4 regions of the Priestia sp. 179-F W1.4 NHS genome follow, and region 3 is predicted to be linked to each of the others. Evidence: riboswitches for the same ligand, from Rfam matches in the RefSeq annotation. Region 3 holds a riboswitch; each other region holds the start of a gene.
What was found. Region 3 has a riboswitch for S-adenosylmethionine ahead of ACH0CI_RS26400 (5-methyltetrahydropteroyltriglutamate--homocysteine S-methyltransferase). Riboswitches for the same ligand answer to the same signal wherever they lie in the genome.
Positions count from the first base shown of each region.

Region 1: another riboswitch for S-adenosylmethionine. It lies ahead of ACH0CI_RS20405 (phosphoadenylyl-sulfate reductase); the one in region 3 lies ahead of ACH0CI_RS26400 (5-methyltetrahydropteroyltriglutamate--homocysteine S-methyltransferase).
Region 2: another riboswitch for S-adenosylmethionine. It lies ahead of ACH0CI_RS04710 (hypothetical protein); the one in region 3 lies ahead of ACH0CI_RS26400 (5-methyltetrahydropteroyltriglutamate--homocysteine S-methyltransferase).
Region 4: another riboswitch for S-adenosylmethionine. It lies ahead of mtnK (S-methyl-5-thioribose kinase); the one in region 3 lies ahead of ACH0CI_RS26400 (5-methyltetrahydropteroyltriglutamate--homocysteine S-methyltransferase).

Region 1 covers NZ_JBIQFF010000004.1:360,515-363,886, reverse strand. Annotated here, with positions in the region: gene sat (sulfate adenylyltransferase) at 1-242, opposite strand, end outside; gene ACH0CI_RS20410 (sulfate permease) at 295-1,374, opposite strand; gene ACH0CI_RS20405 (phosphoadenylyl-sulfate reductase) at 1,394-2,107, opposite strand; SAM riboswitch class I at 2,361-2,463, opposite strand; gene cdaS (sporulation-specific diadenylate cyclase CdaS) at 2,777-3,372, shown strand, end outside.
Region 2 covers NZ_JBIQFF010000001.1:919,951-923,322, reverse strand. Annotated here, with positions in the region: gene alaP (alanine permease AlaP) at 1-1,100, opposite strand, end outside; gene ACH0CI_RS04715 (DUF1540 domain-containing protein) at 1,417-1,575, opposite strand; gene ACH0CI_RS04710 (hypothetical protein) at 1,676-2,020, opposite strand; SAM riboswitch class I at 2,084-2,185, opposite strand; gene ACH0CI_RS04705 (hypothetical protein) at 2,307-2,603, shown strand; gene ACH0CI_RS04700 (GNAT family N-acetyltransferase) at 2,616-3,062, opposite strand; gene ACH0CI_RS04695 (hypothetical protein) at 3,147-3,372, opposite strand, start outside.
Region 3 covers NZ_JBIQFF010000017.1:13,097-16,468, reverse strand. Annotated here, with positions in the region: gene ACH0CI_RS26410 (Rpn family recombination-promoting nuclease/putative transposase) at 1-232, shown strand, start outside; gene ACH0CI_RS26405 (alpha/beta-type small acid-soluble spore protein) at 457-666, shown strand; gene ACH0CI_RS26400 (5-methyltetrahydropteroyltriglutamate--homocysteine S-methyltransferase) at 802-1,929, opposite strand; SAM riboswitch class I at 2,011-2,111, opposite strand; gene ACH0CI_RS26395 (hypothetical protein) at 2,610-2,942, opposite strand; gene ACH0CI_RS26390 (STAS domain-containing protein) at 3,142-3,372, opposite strand, start outside.
Region 4 covers NZ_JBIQFF010000002.1:504,321-507,692, reverse strand. Annotated here, with positions in the region: gene mtnA (S-methyl-5-thioribose-1-phosphate isomerase) at 1-499, opposite strand, end outside; gene mtnK (S-methyl-5-thioribose kinase) at 535-1,707, opposite strand; SAM riboswitch class I at 1,843-1,994, opposite strand; gene ACH0CI_RS13080 (carbon-nitrogen family hydrolase) at 2,086-2,868, opposite strand; gene ACH0CI_RS13075 (pyridoxal phosphate-dependent aminotransferase) at 2,981-3,372, shown strand, end outside.

The DNA of each region.
Region 1 (3,372 bases), on a different contig from region 3:
ACGGGAAGAGTAATAGGAATACTCCATACAGTTCCATCTGCTAGACGCATATTTTCAACAACTGATTGATAATCTTTTTCTCCTAAAAACCCCGTAATTGGGCTATAAGCACCAATTCCAATTAGTTCTAAATCGCTTAGAGCCATGTTGTCTACTTCAATTTCTTTTGTTAGTGACGTGTAGTCATATGTTGGTTGATATAAATTAATTAATTCTCCACCGTGTGCTTGAATTGTTGTCATTTTGTAAAATCCTCCTTAAGTAATTAACACAATATAATAAAAAGCACTTGAATTACGCAGTCATTTTTTCTTTTTCCGACTGCAGGCTTGCTCTTTTTCTTCTAGTCGTTCTAGCTAAGCTTAGAATACCTCCTGTAGCAATACATCCACTAGCTAGCACCACAAATGAATATAAGTCGCTTTCAAGTACTAATTTCACAAGAACATATGAGATTACGAGTGAAAATACAGGGGATACCACCCAAACCTTTAACATTTGAGTGACCACTTCTCGCTGTTCTTTCGTAAATCCCGTTTTCGCTGCGCCTATTCCAATAATAGAAGACGTAGTGACCTGTGTAAGCGGTACTGGCAAACCAAACAGTGAAGCGACTGTAACAAGAGAAGCACCAGTACCCGAGATAATACAGCCTTCTCCTACAGAATAGCGAGTAATTTTTTTTCCGTTTGTTTCAATAACTCGGCCTCCTAGTAAAAGAGCTCCGAGCGCCACCGCCAATCCTCCTGCTATGACACCCGTTGTAGCATCCATTAATCCAGCTCCTACTAGAGGACCGACAGCATTTGCCACATTGTTCATTCCAGCTGAGAAGGCTTCAAAGAATCCCGTTGCAATAACTAAAATCGTTAAAACTCTTTTCCACTTTCCCTCTGCTTCTTTTTTATGCGCTCTGCGCTTTATCACTTTCCCAATCAAAAAAGCAATAACAAATGAAACTAGTGGAACAATAATCCAAAAAGACATGACAATTAAAAGTTTTTCTACATACAGAGATTGATAAGCTACCCCTACTCCAACAACTGAGCCAACTGTTACTTCACTTGTTGATAAAGGGATACCAATCAAATTCGCGAAAAAGAGTGACAGCGTTGCAGCAGCCAGAATGATAATAACTAATTCTACTGACAGCAGTTTTTCAGGTATGATACCTGAACTGATGGTTTTTACCACCTCACCGCCTCCGGTAACAGCTCCGAGCACAATTCCTACAGCACAGATGAACAGGGCCACTCTTCGCTTTTTAATTGCACCGGAGCCGTATGAAACGCCCATAGCAGCTGCTGCACCGCTTGCCCCAATATTCATTGCAAAAAAAAGCGCAATGATAAAGGCAACATATAAAAGCATCATTTATTCAGCTCTTTCGTATTTAAGATTCGTGTAATCCGCACTCCACTTTTTGTGTACCTGCCCATCTTCCTGAACGTAAATCGTCTACATTATAGGCAGGTGCGGTACAGGGCTCACAGCCGATACTTGGGTAGCCTTGATCATGAAGTTTGTTGTATGGCAAATCATGCTTATACACATAACGCCAAATTTCTTTCCATGACCAATGAATTAACGGACAAACTTTCACCTTCTTGAATTTCTCATCTTTATTAAAATAATTCGTGTTGGCACGAGACTCAGACTGCTCGCGTCTCAAACCAGAAATCCACGCATCATAAGGAGCAAGGGATTCTCTTAGCGGAATGATTTTTCGAATTTGACAGCATAGGTTAGGCTGACTCTTCCAAAGCTCATCTCCATGTTTTTCAGCTTGTTCTGCAAGAGTTAAATCCGGCTTTTTCATATGAATACGTAAATCAGGGAAGCGTTCTTTAATTGCATCAATCACTTCATATGTTTCTTTAAAATGAACCCCTGTATCTAAAAAGACAATTTCAGCATCTTTTTTCACTTTTGAAATTAAATCAATTAACACGATTCCTTCGATCCCAAAGCTTGACGCATAAATAATTGAATCTCCGTAGGTATCATACGCCCACTGCAATGCTGAAAGGGCTCCTTTTGTTTCATCTTTACTGTCGAACTCTGGAAATGTATCGCTCCAGTTTTCGTACGTATATAAGTCTGCCATTTTCTCCACTCCAATTCTCAGTTATCCGCGTTATCCAATAAAAAAAGACGGTTTTACCCACTAGAATTGGATAAAACCGCCTCTAGTGTGTCTAGTCAGCGAAACTATTTAATTCTTACTTTGCTTCGGCGTGTTCAAAGGTTTGTTTTAAGTCGGGGTTTACAGTCATCGTTGTCCCTCCTCAAAATATCTCTTGCGCTATATCAAAATAAAAAGTCTTCCGTATTGAAAGACTGGGTAGGCAATAATTTTCACCTTATCTTTCAAAATGATACACACTTTGCTGGAATTAGCACCTTGCTAAGCAGGTTGCCGGGGTTCAGCGGGCCAGATCCCTCCACCACTCTTGATAAGCATTTTTTAAAAATTTTAGCATATTTAGAATATTTGTCAACATTAAAAATTATATATCCGATAAGAAAACTATACTTTAAATTCACAGAAATATCTATACTTTTATTTAAAACAACATATGTAAATTTAATCCAAATGTGAATATATCAGTTTATAAAGCGCTTTCTTTTTCCCCCGACTTTTTATGTTCTCTTGCTAAATAAAATACAAAATCTCTCTATAAAATTAATAACGGATTTATGAGCTTTACGGATAATTCACCCACATTAGCACACATTACAGATAACACTGACTGACAGATAGGAGCTATATAAGATGGAGAGACAACCCTTTCAATTAGACGATACAATTAAAAATAATGTGCGAACATATTTACAGCAGATTTCAACTGAAGCCTCTAATTTAATTAAACATTTAGACACGAGTGATCATTGTATTTTATGTGATTTTGAGGAGATGAGAAGGTTATTTCAAGATGTTCAAGCTACGGCCGCCTCTTATTACTTGCGTCATTACTTATCGCCTTATACATTTGAATACGCTGCTCTGTCCCTAGCTATTCATAACCTCTCTGAGAAACGTCACGGCGCTTTAATTGTCATTGAACGGGAACAAAATGTTGATCCTCTTATTCAAAAAGGAATGCCTATTCAAGCTCCTGTCAGCGCTACGCTAGTTGAGACACTGTTCTATCCAGGGACACCCTTACATGACGGAGCCGTCCTAATTAGAAATAATCAGCTTATTTCAGCTGCTAATGTTTTACCTCTCTCGTCTATTATTTCAACGAACAAAAAGTTGGGAACACGTCACCGTGCAGCAATTGGAATGTCGGAAAAATCGGATGCATTAATTTTAGTTGTATCTGAAGAAACAGGTAAGATTTCGTTTGCTCTTGATGGAAGCCTCTA
Region 2 (3,372 bases), on a different contig from region 3:
GCAATGCTTGTTACCCACGTAAATACTTTGGCAGGCACAATGTAGTTTAACGCTACTCCGACTAATAACGCACCCGCTGATGCTAAAACAGCTTTTCCAGGTACGCCGCCTTTTGTCAGCTGACCGTATCCTTTTGGAGCTTCTCCGTGCTCTGCTAAGTTAAACAGCATACGGCCTGTACTAAAAATACCGCTGTTACAAGAAGAAAGAGCTGCTGTTAGCACCACAAAGTTAATAATGCCTGCCGCTGCTGGAATCCCGATTTTTTCAAATGTTAATACAAACGGGCTTCCCTGTGAACCAATTTCTTGCCAAGGATAAATCGACATAATGACAAATAATGCACCAACGTAGAAAATAAGAATACGCCAAAAGACCGAATCAATCGCTCTTGCTAGAGATTTTTCTGGATTTTTCACTTCTCCCGCGGTAACGCCGATCATTTCAATTCCTAAATATGCAAACATAACCATTTGCAGCGACAGTAAAATACCTTTGAATCCGTTCGGGAACAGCCCGCCGTTGTCCCATAAGTTTTTAATACCCGTCGCAACGCCGCTGTTCCCGATTCCAAACACAATCATTAATAATCCAACGGCAATCATTAACACAATCGCTAAAATTTTAATAAGTGCAAACCAAAATTCCAGTTCACCATATGCCTTAACAGCTAAGAAGTTAACTGTTGTCATGATGACAAGCGCCGATAACGCCCAAATCCAGTTTGGTACATCCGGATACCAATATCCCATATAAATACCAACGGCTGTAATTTCAGCCATACATGTTACAACCCATAAAAACCAGTAGTTCCAACCTGTTAGATAACCAGCAAGGGGCCCTAAATAGTCGCGCGCGTACTTGCTGAATGAACCTGCAACAGGTTTTTGAATCGCCATTTCTCCAAGTGCTCTCATAATAAAAAACATAATCATTCCGCTAAATCCATACGCCAATAATATTCCCGGCCCTGCTAATTTAATAGCAGATGCAGATCCAAGAAACAGCCCTACCCCTATGGCTGCTCCTAAGGACATCAGCGTCACATGTCTTTCTTCTAACCCGCGTTTCAATTCTTTCCCCTGAGTTTTCCCCTGCATAAACGTCTCCCCTTTTTCCAATCTGTCAAAACGAGATGAATACAGCTTTTTTGTTAGCGCTTTCATATAAATTTATGCTAAAAGTCAGCTAGGCTGTATATTTTTATTCTATCACCTTTCTCTCGTTTTTCTTTTGTCGAAAAACAAAAAAATTATCGTATCATTTTGTTTAAACGCACAATTAGACGTAGACACTGCTTTTTTACTATGTATTTATTATCGCACCTAAGTAATAGTATTTTTTAAAAAATAGAAAAACGCCGACTCAACTCCGTCAGCGCATCGTTCATTTTATGCTTTTTTATAAAACTAGCATTTATCTCGCGGGTTCAAAAGTTTTACAGCCAGGTTCTTCCGTTTCAGAAACATGGTGACTACTTTCAGGACTCACAACGTAAATGGACTCTGCACTGCATTTATTTCCCGATTTCCAATACATGCACTCATTCACTTCACATAATACACCTTGGGCCACTGTTATCCCTCCTTTTTTTGTCTTATCTATTTACTACCCGAAATAGAACGCTTCTAACATTTACATGCAAAAAAACCGCTTGTTTATCAAGCGGATCCTTTTACTGCGTGTGTTCAACATACTGTTTTTTAGCTAAATATAATTCACGACTCAGCGTGATCCGCCGTTCTCTCAAGTTCCTTAATTTAACTTGAAACTGTTCATTAGTTGGCTCTTCTTGAATTAAGCGATACGTAAAAGAAATATCTTCATTTAACTGTTTAAAATCTTCCCATATTTCTTGAACGAGTGCGGATTGTTTGTCTTCAAATGAACGATTTTGCTTCGTTTTTAGCGCGGCTAAAATTTCCTGCTGCCACGTTTCGTCTTTTAGTTCTTTTGCTAACAAGTATAGATCTAAATAATCATCAACGCTTAGCGCCTGTTGTGTATTTTTCAATGTCATCACCTTTTCTATACGAAATGTTTCTTCCTAAGAAGAGGATTTCATCATAGAAAAAGATTCCTCTTCTTATCTGTCAGAGCTAGGCTATGCTGGAATTAGCACCATTCAATAATTGTGGTTGCTGAGGCTTCAAAGGGCCAGTCCCTCCACCTCTCTAGATAAGAATATTTCGTTTTTAAATTATTTCTGACTATTCTAATATGTTTTATATGTTATGTCAATAGCTTTTCAATAAAAAGAAAAAAGAAGTAAAATATGGTATGCTTTCATAAAGGATGGTGAGCACATGAAACGATATATGTTATCTGCTTTTTTGGGAAGCTTGCTGCTGCTTCTCAGCATTGCTTTTTCATCTACTTTCCATATTGCAATTGTCAAAACAACCGGAAGCATTGGAGGGATTATTTTAGCAGCAGCGGCTTTGATTATGAACGCACTTGAAGATCCCCCCTCCTCAGATCATACAGGTAGAGGAGCTGTTGAAGTACTAGATAAAGGCGCCGTTTGGGCTACTTATTTACTTTTACTTTCATTACCGAACCTCATCGCATGTATAACATCTTATGTTTTATGGACTCGCTGACATTCACCAACATTACGGACGTTTTGCCACCTGTAGGCTCATTGATATTTGTTTATCTACAAATCCAAGTTCACGGTACACATGCTGTGCAAAATTCCCAGCATGAACGCTGAGTCTGATTTCAGGGTATCCTTTGATAGACAATTCATCAATTGCTTTTTGCATTAACGGCTTGGCTAGACCTTGCCCGCGGTATTCTGGTAAAACATATAACTCGTAGATAAAGCCAATTTCTGCTTTTGAAAAGAAGTCGGCAGATGGACCGACAAAAACCCAGCCTGCAAGTTTATTTTCTTGTCTAGATACTAAATAATAACACCCTTTTTCAAGGGCATTATCAATTAGTTCATTTACGCGTTCAGTTGACGGTTGAAACTGATGCGTTGTTCCTTCAAACAGCGCATCAGCAGATTTCGTCCGAATTTCCTGTATTTCTTCTTCAGTAGCTTTTGCAATCATCACAATCTCTCCTTTCGTGTTCGTTTTCCACATACAGAGATAAATTCCTGCAAAAAAAAGTCTTCGCCTAAGCGAAGACTTTTTTTAAAATTCAAAATGTTCTTGATGGTTGCCTTGTTCATCCGTCCAGTTAATCATGATGTCTAAGCCTGCCGCTTTTCCAGGAACAGCAAAATTGGCATAGCGAAAACGCTGACCGCTTTTGCTTAAGTTAGACCTTTCAATAGGAGAAAACAAGCTGTATTTCGCCTTATTTTTTCCTTCGTGCCGAAAAGCTTGGACCTGCACACGCTCTACGTCTTTTCCAATG
Region 3 (3,372 bases):
AGATGAGTGGGAACGCGTAAGCCAAGATCCAGAAGTGTTATTAGCTTATGAAGCCCGAAGAAAAGCATTATTAGATGAGAAATCAGCTTTGAAAAGAGCTGAAAGGAAAGGAAAAGAAGAAGCTATAAAGTTAATGGCCATTGGAATGATTCAAGAAGGTATAGCGAGTAATATAATCAGTAAATTGACAGGTCTTTCTGTAGAAGAAATCGAAAATCTTCGTCATCAATAAATAGAAAAAAGAGCCGTACTTAAAAGGTACGGCTCTTTTTTCGAACATGGCAAATATTGATTTTCATTACAAGGAAATGAAACATCTAATACCACTTTTTACAGTGTCATTTGTTTCTAAAAAATAGTATAGGAAGCACGTAAGAAGATAATACATCCATTATTTACTATGTATGTACTTCTTCTACGATAGGAACTTTAAAAGAAACAAGGAGGTGACACAACATGGCAAACAACAAAAGCAGCAACAACAACGAGTTATTAGTATATGGTGCTGAACAAGCAATCGATCAAATGAAGTATGAAATTGCGAGCGAATTTGGTGTAAACCTTGGTGCTGACACAACTGCACGTGCAAACGGATCAGTAGGTGGCGAAATCACTAAGCGTCTTGTACAAATGGCTGAGCAACAACTTGGCGGAGGACGTTTCTAATAAAACTTTATAATAATGGCTGAAGGAAGAATGAACTTCATTCTTCCTTTTTTCGGTTATAAGATCCGCCTATTTATCGTATTTCAACACATCTAGAATGCTACTTATGTAAAATTAAAAAGCGATTCTCACTTTTTAGTTGGCTCCCCAGACATCTTGAGCAATTTTAATTATGTGACTAATTTTATTCCACTGTTCCTCTTCTGTTAATACATTTCCTTCTTCTGTACTTGCAAAGCCACATTGCGGACTCAATGACAAGTTAGCTAGAGGAACATACTGACTTGCTTCTTGAATTCTTTGCTTAATAACCTCAGTATCTTCTAGTGTAGGAAATTTAGATGTTACTAACCCTAAAACAACAGTTTGATTGTTACCTGTAAAGCTTTTTAATGGTTCAAAATCTCCTGAACGGTTATCATCATATTCAAGAAAAAGCCCATCTACATGTAAGTTAGTAAAGATTGCATCGGATATAGTATCATAGCCACCACTTGTGATATAAGTAGATCTAAAGTTTCCACGGCAAATATGCATAGTAATGAGCATATCTTCAGGCTTTTTAGAAATAGCATCATTTAAACAACTTACTCGAGTATTGATAATGTCTTTTACATCCATACCCAGCTTCTCAACAACCGCATTGATTCGTTCTTCAGAAACAAAATCAATCCACGAAGTATCGTCTAATTGTAGGTAACGGCAGCCTGCGTCGTAAAAGGCTTGAATCGCTTTCTGATAAGCAGCCACAGTATCATGATAAAATTGATCTCTGTTTCCATTGTAATATGTATCTTCTTGAATTCGAGTAAATAACATGTTTGGGCTTGGAAGTGAGAATTTAGCGACTTGGCTTCCATCACCATGGCGTTCGACAGCTCCTTTTAAAAACGTGAAATGTTCTACCATATAATGATGATTGAAGTCTACTTTACCTACTACCTTAATCGCGTTATTTTTGGTTTTTGCACCCTTGAATTGGCTGATATATTCTGTCTCAAACAGCTCTACACCTTCTAAGCCTGATAAGAAGTCCAAATGCCACCAAGAACGTCTAAATTCACCGTCCGTGATAGATTTAAGACCTACTTCAATTTGCTTCTGGACAAGCTTTTCAATTTCTTTATCCTCTACAGATTTTAGATCGGCTTCATTAATTGTACCATTTGCATACGCTTTTCTTGCTTCTTTAAGGGGAGTTGTGCGTAAAAAGCTGCCTACGTGATCAGCTTTAAATGGAGCCTTCACTAGTGTCTTTGTCATGAGTTTGTTTCCTTCTTTCTTTTTAAAATAAAAAACCTCTTCTTAAAAATAAGAAGAGGTTAATAATCGTTATGGGTTCTCTTCTTATCTTCAAGCAAATTGCTACTGGAATTGGCACAGTACTTTAACAGTCTGTTGCCGAGGCTTCCTAGGGCCAGTCCCTCCACCTCTCGAGATAAGAATATTCAATTTATTTAACTAGAAGAAATATTACACTTGTTTTCTTAGCTTGTCAACAAAAAATTGGAAAATCAGAAATAGCACATCTCTTATCTCATTACTTCCTCATTACCTACTACAGTAAGGGTTCTTCTTTGTTTTTGGTTTGGACAGGAAAGCTTATCGCAATAGCTACATAGTATTTAAAGAATTTGGCTCCATTACCTAATTGTTATTTATCTTCACCAATTGTATTCAAAAAATATCTGACTCCATTATACCTAGCCTCTTCATTGCACTTTGCAAGGAGCGCTATTCCTCACTTCTAATTTCTCTCTTTGATTCATTTCTTAGAGCGAATACGCTAAACCAATCTTTCATATAGTCACATCTTCTTACAAATACGAAAAGAGCAACCATCATATACTGGCTGCTCTCTCCTAGCAAAAATGCACTCACATCAATGTGAATGTGAACGTATTCATATTACAGCACTTCATTGATAAAAAAAGAAATAATTTCTATTTGCCTTTATACATAGTTAATCGTTCTTTTGCTAAATTAATTAATTCCTTTAACTCTTCAACAGATTGCTTGTTATTACAATCGTTTAATAAATCTATTGTATCTTGCAAAAATTGCTCTCTTCTTTTTACCCTTTTATATTCAGCCCTATATTCTTCTGCCATCCTTGCTGTTCGAGTAGACCCCTGACGAGGAGTGGGAACTTTTTCAAAATCTGAGGTACGAGATTTTTTATCTTTTTCATCAAGCATAGCGTTTTCTGGATTCCTATTCCTCAATCCTGATTGACCCAAAATACTCCTTGCAGCTCGTTCTCTTCCAATGGCCATTGTCATTTCCCCTCTCTGGAATTGAGATTTGAGATAAAACGTCTTGTACAGATTCAATAACAATAAAATAAACCCTTCTTTTGATAAGTTAAATTACTAATTTCAATTGATGCTTAGTTACTAGCTATTCCGTCTTTATTTCTATCCAACAATAAGAAGACTACCTTCCATTGGTAGTCTTCCTGCTGCTATAATTCTTTTACCTTATATGCAAAAGGTCACTTACTGCGTCCTTTAGTTTTCCATAGGTTCTTATTTTACTGAAGTCTATACCCAATTGAACGGCTGTTAAAGCAATTTCTGGACGGATACCTGTAATCGTTGTATCAATTCCTAGCAATTCTAACATGTTTACGACTTGAAACAATTCATTGGTCATCATTGTATCAATGGAAGGTACACCTGATAGATCAATGATTAGGCAAGACAA
Region 4 (3,372 bases), on a different contig from region 3:
TAGCAATTGAACCAGCATTACATATTGTCATGATTTTATCTTTCTTTTTAAATAAAGAAAGGGCATGATCTCCAATTCGGTAGCACGTTTCTTCATCTTCTACTTGAATTTGAATCGCTTCATGAACAACTTTTGTTTTAGCTTCATTAACGGACGAAGCGGATTCAGCGCTTTTCGCTACGCGGTCCAGTGCCCAAAATAAATTGACGGCAGTCGGGCGTGAACTAGCTAAATACTGTTGATCAAGAGCTAGCTTTTTGTTAAATTCCTTGACTGAATCCGTGTCATAGCTAAGGGCAGAAAGAGCAAGACCAAAAGCCGCCGTAATGCCAATTGCAGGGGCTCCGCGTACTTTCAAGGTAGTGATAGCATCCCATACGTCTTTAATGGTTTGCAGCTTAATATATTCAACTTTGCCAGGAAGCTGCTGCTGATCTAATAAAGTAATATATGATTCATTCCATTCCACTGAGCGCGGAAGTGATAGTGTATTTGTCATGCTGATACCGATCCTTTCATTGTGTACATTATTAGTTATCGAAGTAAATGTTCAAATTCATTTGGTGAAACGTCTTGTTGATGCAGAAGTAAATAGCGTCCAATTTTTAACGCAGTACGTTTAGCGTTAATTTTTCTTTCCTCTGAAGAAATTTCGTCTAAGTCTGCGACGTGAGCTAAGCCAATTGTACGTCGAATGATTTCACATCCTGCATATCCAACAGCATCTTGCCACGTTTGTGTTAAAATTTCATGTAATAAGCGCTCATCTTTAGCGAAAGGTTCAATGTTTTCAGAATGCCAAAGCGCAGTAAAGGTATCTTTAAATACGTTCCATGTGTTCGTAATGTGTGCAAATAACGGTTCGCGATCTGTTTTTCGAGAAAGAGCATTTAAAAATAAATTCGCAACAAATTGGCCTAAATCGAATCCAAACGGACCGTAAAAAGCAAACTCTGGATCAATCACTTTCGTTTCTTGACTGCTAGCAAATATGCTTCCTGTATGTAAATCACCGTGAATTAGCGTTTGGGCATTTGTTAAAAATTTATATTTTAATTTTGCTGCTTGTAGCTTTACATCTCCATCGTTCCACAATTCTTCTACATCAGGACGCAGCGCTTCTTCAAATTCATTTGTATCGATATCAAAAAAAGGATCTGTAAAAACTAAATCTTCCGTAATATTGCATAAGTCCGGATTGCTGTACTTGACGACTTCTTCTTTTTTATCCTGAGGCTTTAAGGCAAAATCCGACGTTTTGAACGCAATATGTCCTAGAAAAGAACCGATATGCTGTGAAAGCAGGGGATAACTTTCTCCTTGAATAAGTCCGGCGCGGGAAATCGTTAAATGAGACAGATCTTCCATGACCGTAACAGCAAGCGTTTCATCGTGGTAATACACAGCTGGTACGAGTTCAGGGGTAAATGCACCGAATTGCTTGAGCGCATTGCTTTCAATCGTGGCACGGTTCAAGGATAGAGGCCAGCTTTCGCCTACAACTTTTGCATAGGGAAGTGCTTGTTTGACGATAATGGATTTATTCGTTTGATCATTTATGATGTGAAAGACGAGATTTAAGTTGCCATCACCGATTTCACGGGCAGTCAGTGCTTCTGTGGCATCAAAGAGACCTAGCTTTTTCACAAGTTTGATTGCTGAAATTTCTGTTAAAGGCTGATACTTCTCTGTTTTTGTTGTTGACATTAGAATCCCTCCATAGTTTATTAAACTGATTTGTTTACTAAGTTAATAGGTTTAAGAATGTATGGAGGCTTTTATAATTTTAGAAAATATAAAAGCCTCTTTCGTTGGAAAGAGGCTTGATTGTAGTGTTCAAACCTCTTATCTGCCAGAAAGAATTACTTTCTGTTGGAATTAGCACCGTGCCTTTGTAAAAACATGTTTTACGGGTGTGATCCACCTTAGGATGGAATGACGGTCGGTTGCTGGGCTTCACAGGGCCAAATCCCTCAGCCAACTCTTGATAAGAGTACGATTACTTATTCAATTTTGATTTGTTTGAAAATTTTATGTTATCTGGTGAAAATCGTATCATGCAAAAAAACGGCTGTCAATACATAATTAATAAAATTCTGTGCGGCGATCTGTAAAGACAGGAATTTGTTTACGAATTTCTTTTACAAGTTCCAGGTTAACGTCGGCACTTAAAAGTTCTTCGCTATCGCCAGCTTCAGCGATTATTTCTCCCCACGGATCGATGACTAAGGAATGTCCGGCAAATGTGTTATTAGGATCTTGGCCTACACGATTACACGCGATTACATAGCATTGATTTTCGATTGCGCGGCTAATGAGCAGTGCTTTCCAATGGGCAAGTCTTGGAGCCGGCCACTGAGCAACAACAAATAAGACTTCTGCTCCGCTGCTAGTATGCACGCGAATCCATTCTGGAAAACGAATATCGTAACAAATAACTCCTGCGCATAAAGACTGTTCAAGTGTAAAAAGATTTTTTGCTGTTCCTGCTTCTAGATAGAGGTGCTCATCCATTAATTTAAATAAGTGCAGCTTACTGTATTGTGACACTTCACGACCTTTTCGGTCAAAAATATACATCGTATTTGTGACGCCTTGCTCTGTTTTTTTCGCGATCGAACCTGCCACAATATTTACTTCGTTCGTTTTAGCAAATTGAGAGATTAATTGCTTGGCCTGCTGTCCTTCATCATCGGCAATTTCGTCTAGCCGCGTCAAATCATAAGCTGTATCCCATAGCTCAGGAAGCACAAGGATGTCAGGGTTTTCTTTTAGAGCTTCCGTCATTTTTTGTTGAATATATTTTCGGTTTTTAGTTGGGTTTCCAAACGCAATATCAAGCTGCAAACACGTGATTTTTACACTCACTTTATCATCCGTCCTTTTTTTAGTAGTTGAAAAAAATGACTTTACAAGTTGAGTATTACAATATATTATTTGTGACTAGAATTTCAAGAATTTTTTGAGAAGGTGTGCGATGATGAAACAATTTGAGCAATCGGAACTATTAAAAAGTTTACCAAAACAATTTTTTGCATCACTTGTAGGCAAGGTAGGAAAAGTAATGGCCCAAGGGCACGACGTTATTAACTTAGGGCAGGGAAATCCTGATCAGCCTACTCCTTCACATATTGTAGAAACACTCCAAAAAGCAAGTGCTAATCCTGTGCATCATAAATATTCTCCATTTCGGGGACACCAGTTTTTAAAAGAGGCCGTTGCGACTTTTTATAAACGAGAATATGGCGTTGATGTGGATCCTGAAAAAGAAGTAGCTATTTTGTTTGGCGGGAAGGGTGGACTTGTAGAAATTCCGCAGTGCTTATTAAACCCTGGAGATACGGTGCTGGTTCCGGATCCTGGATATCCTGA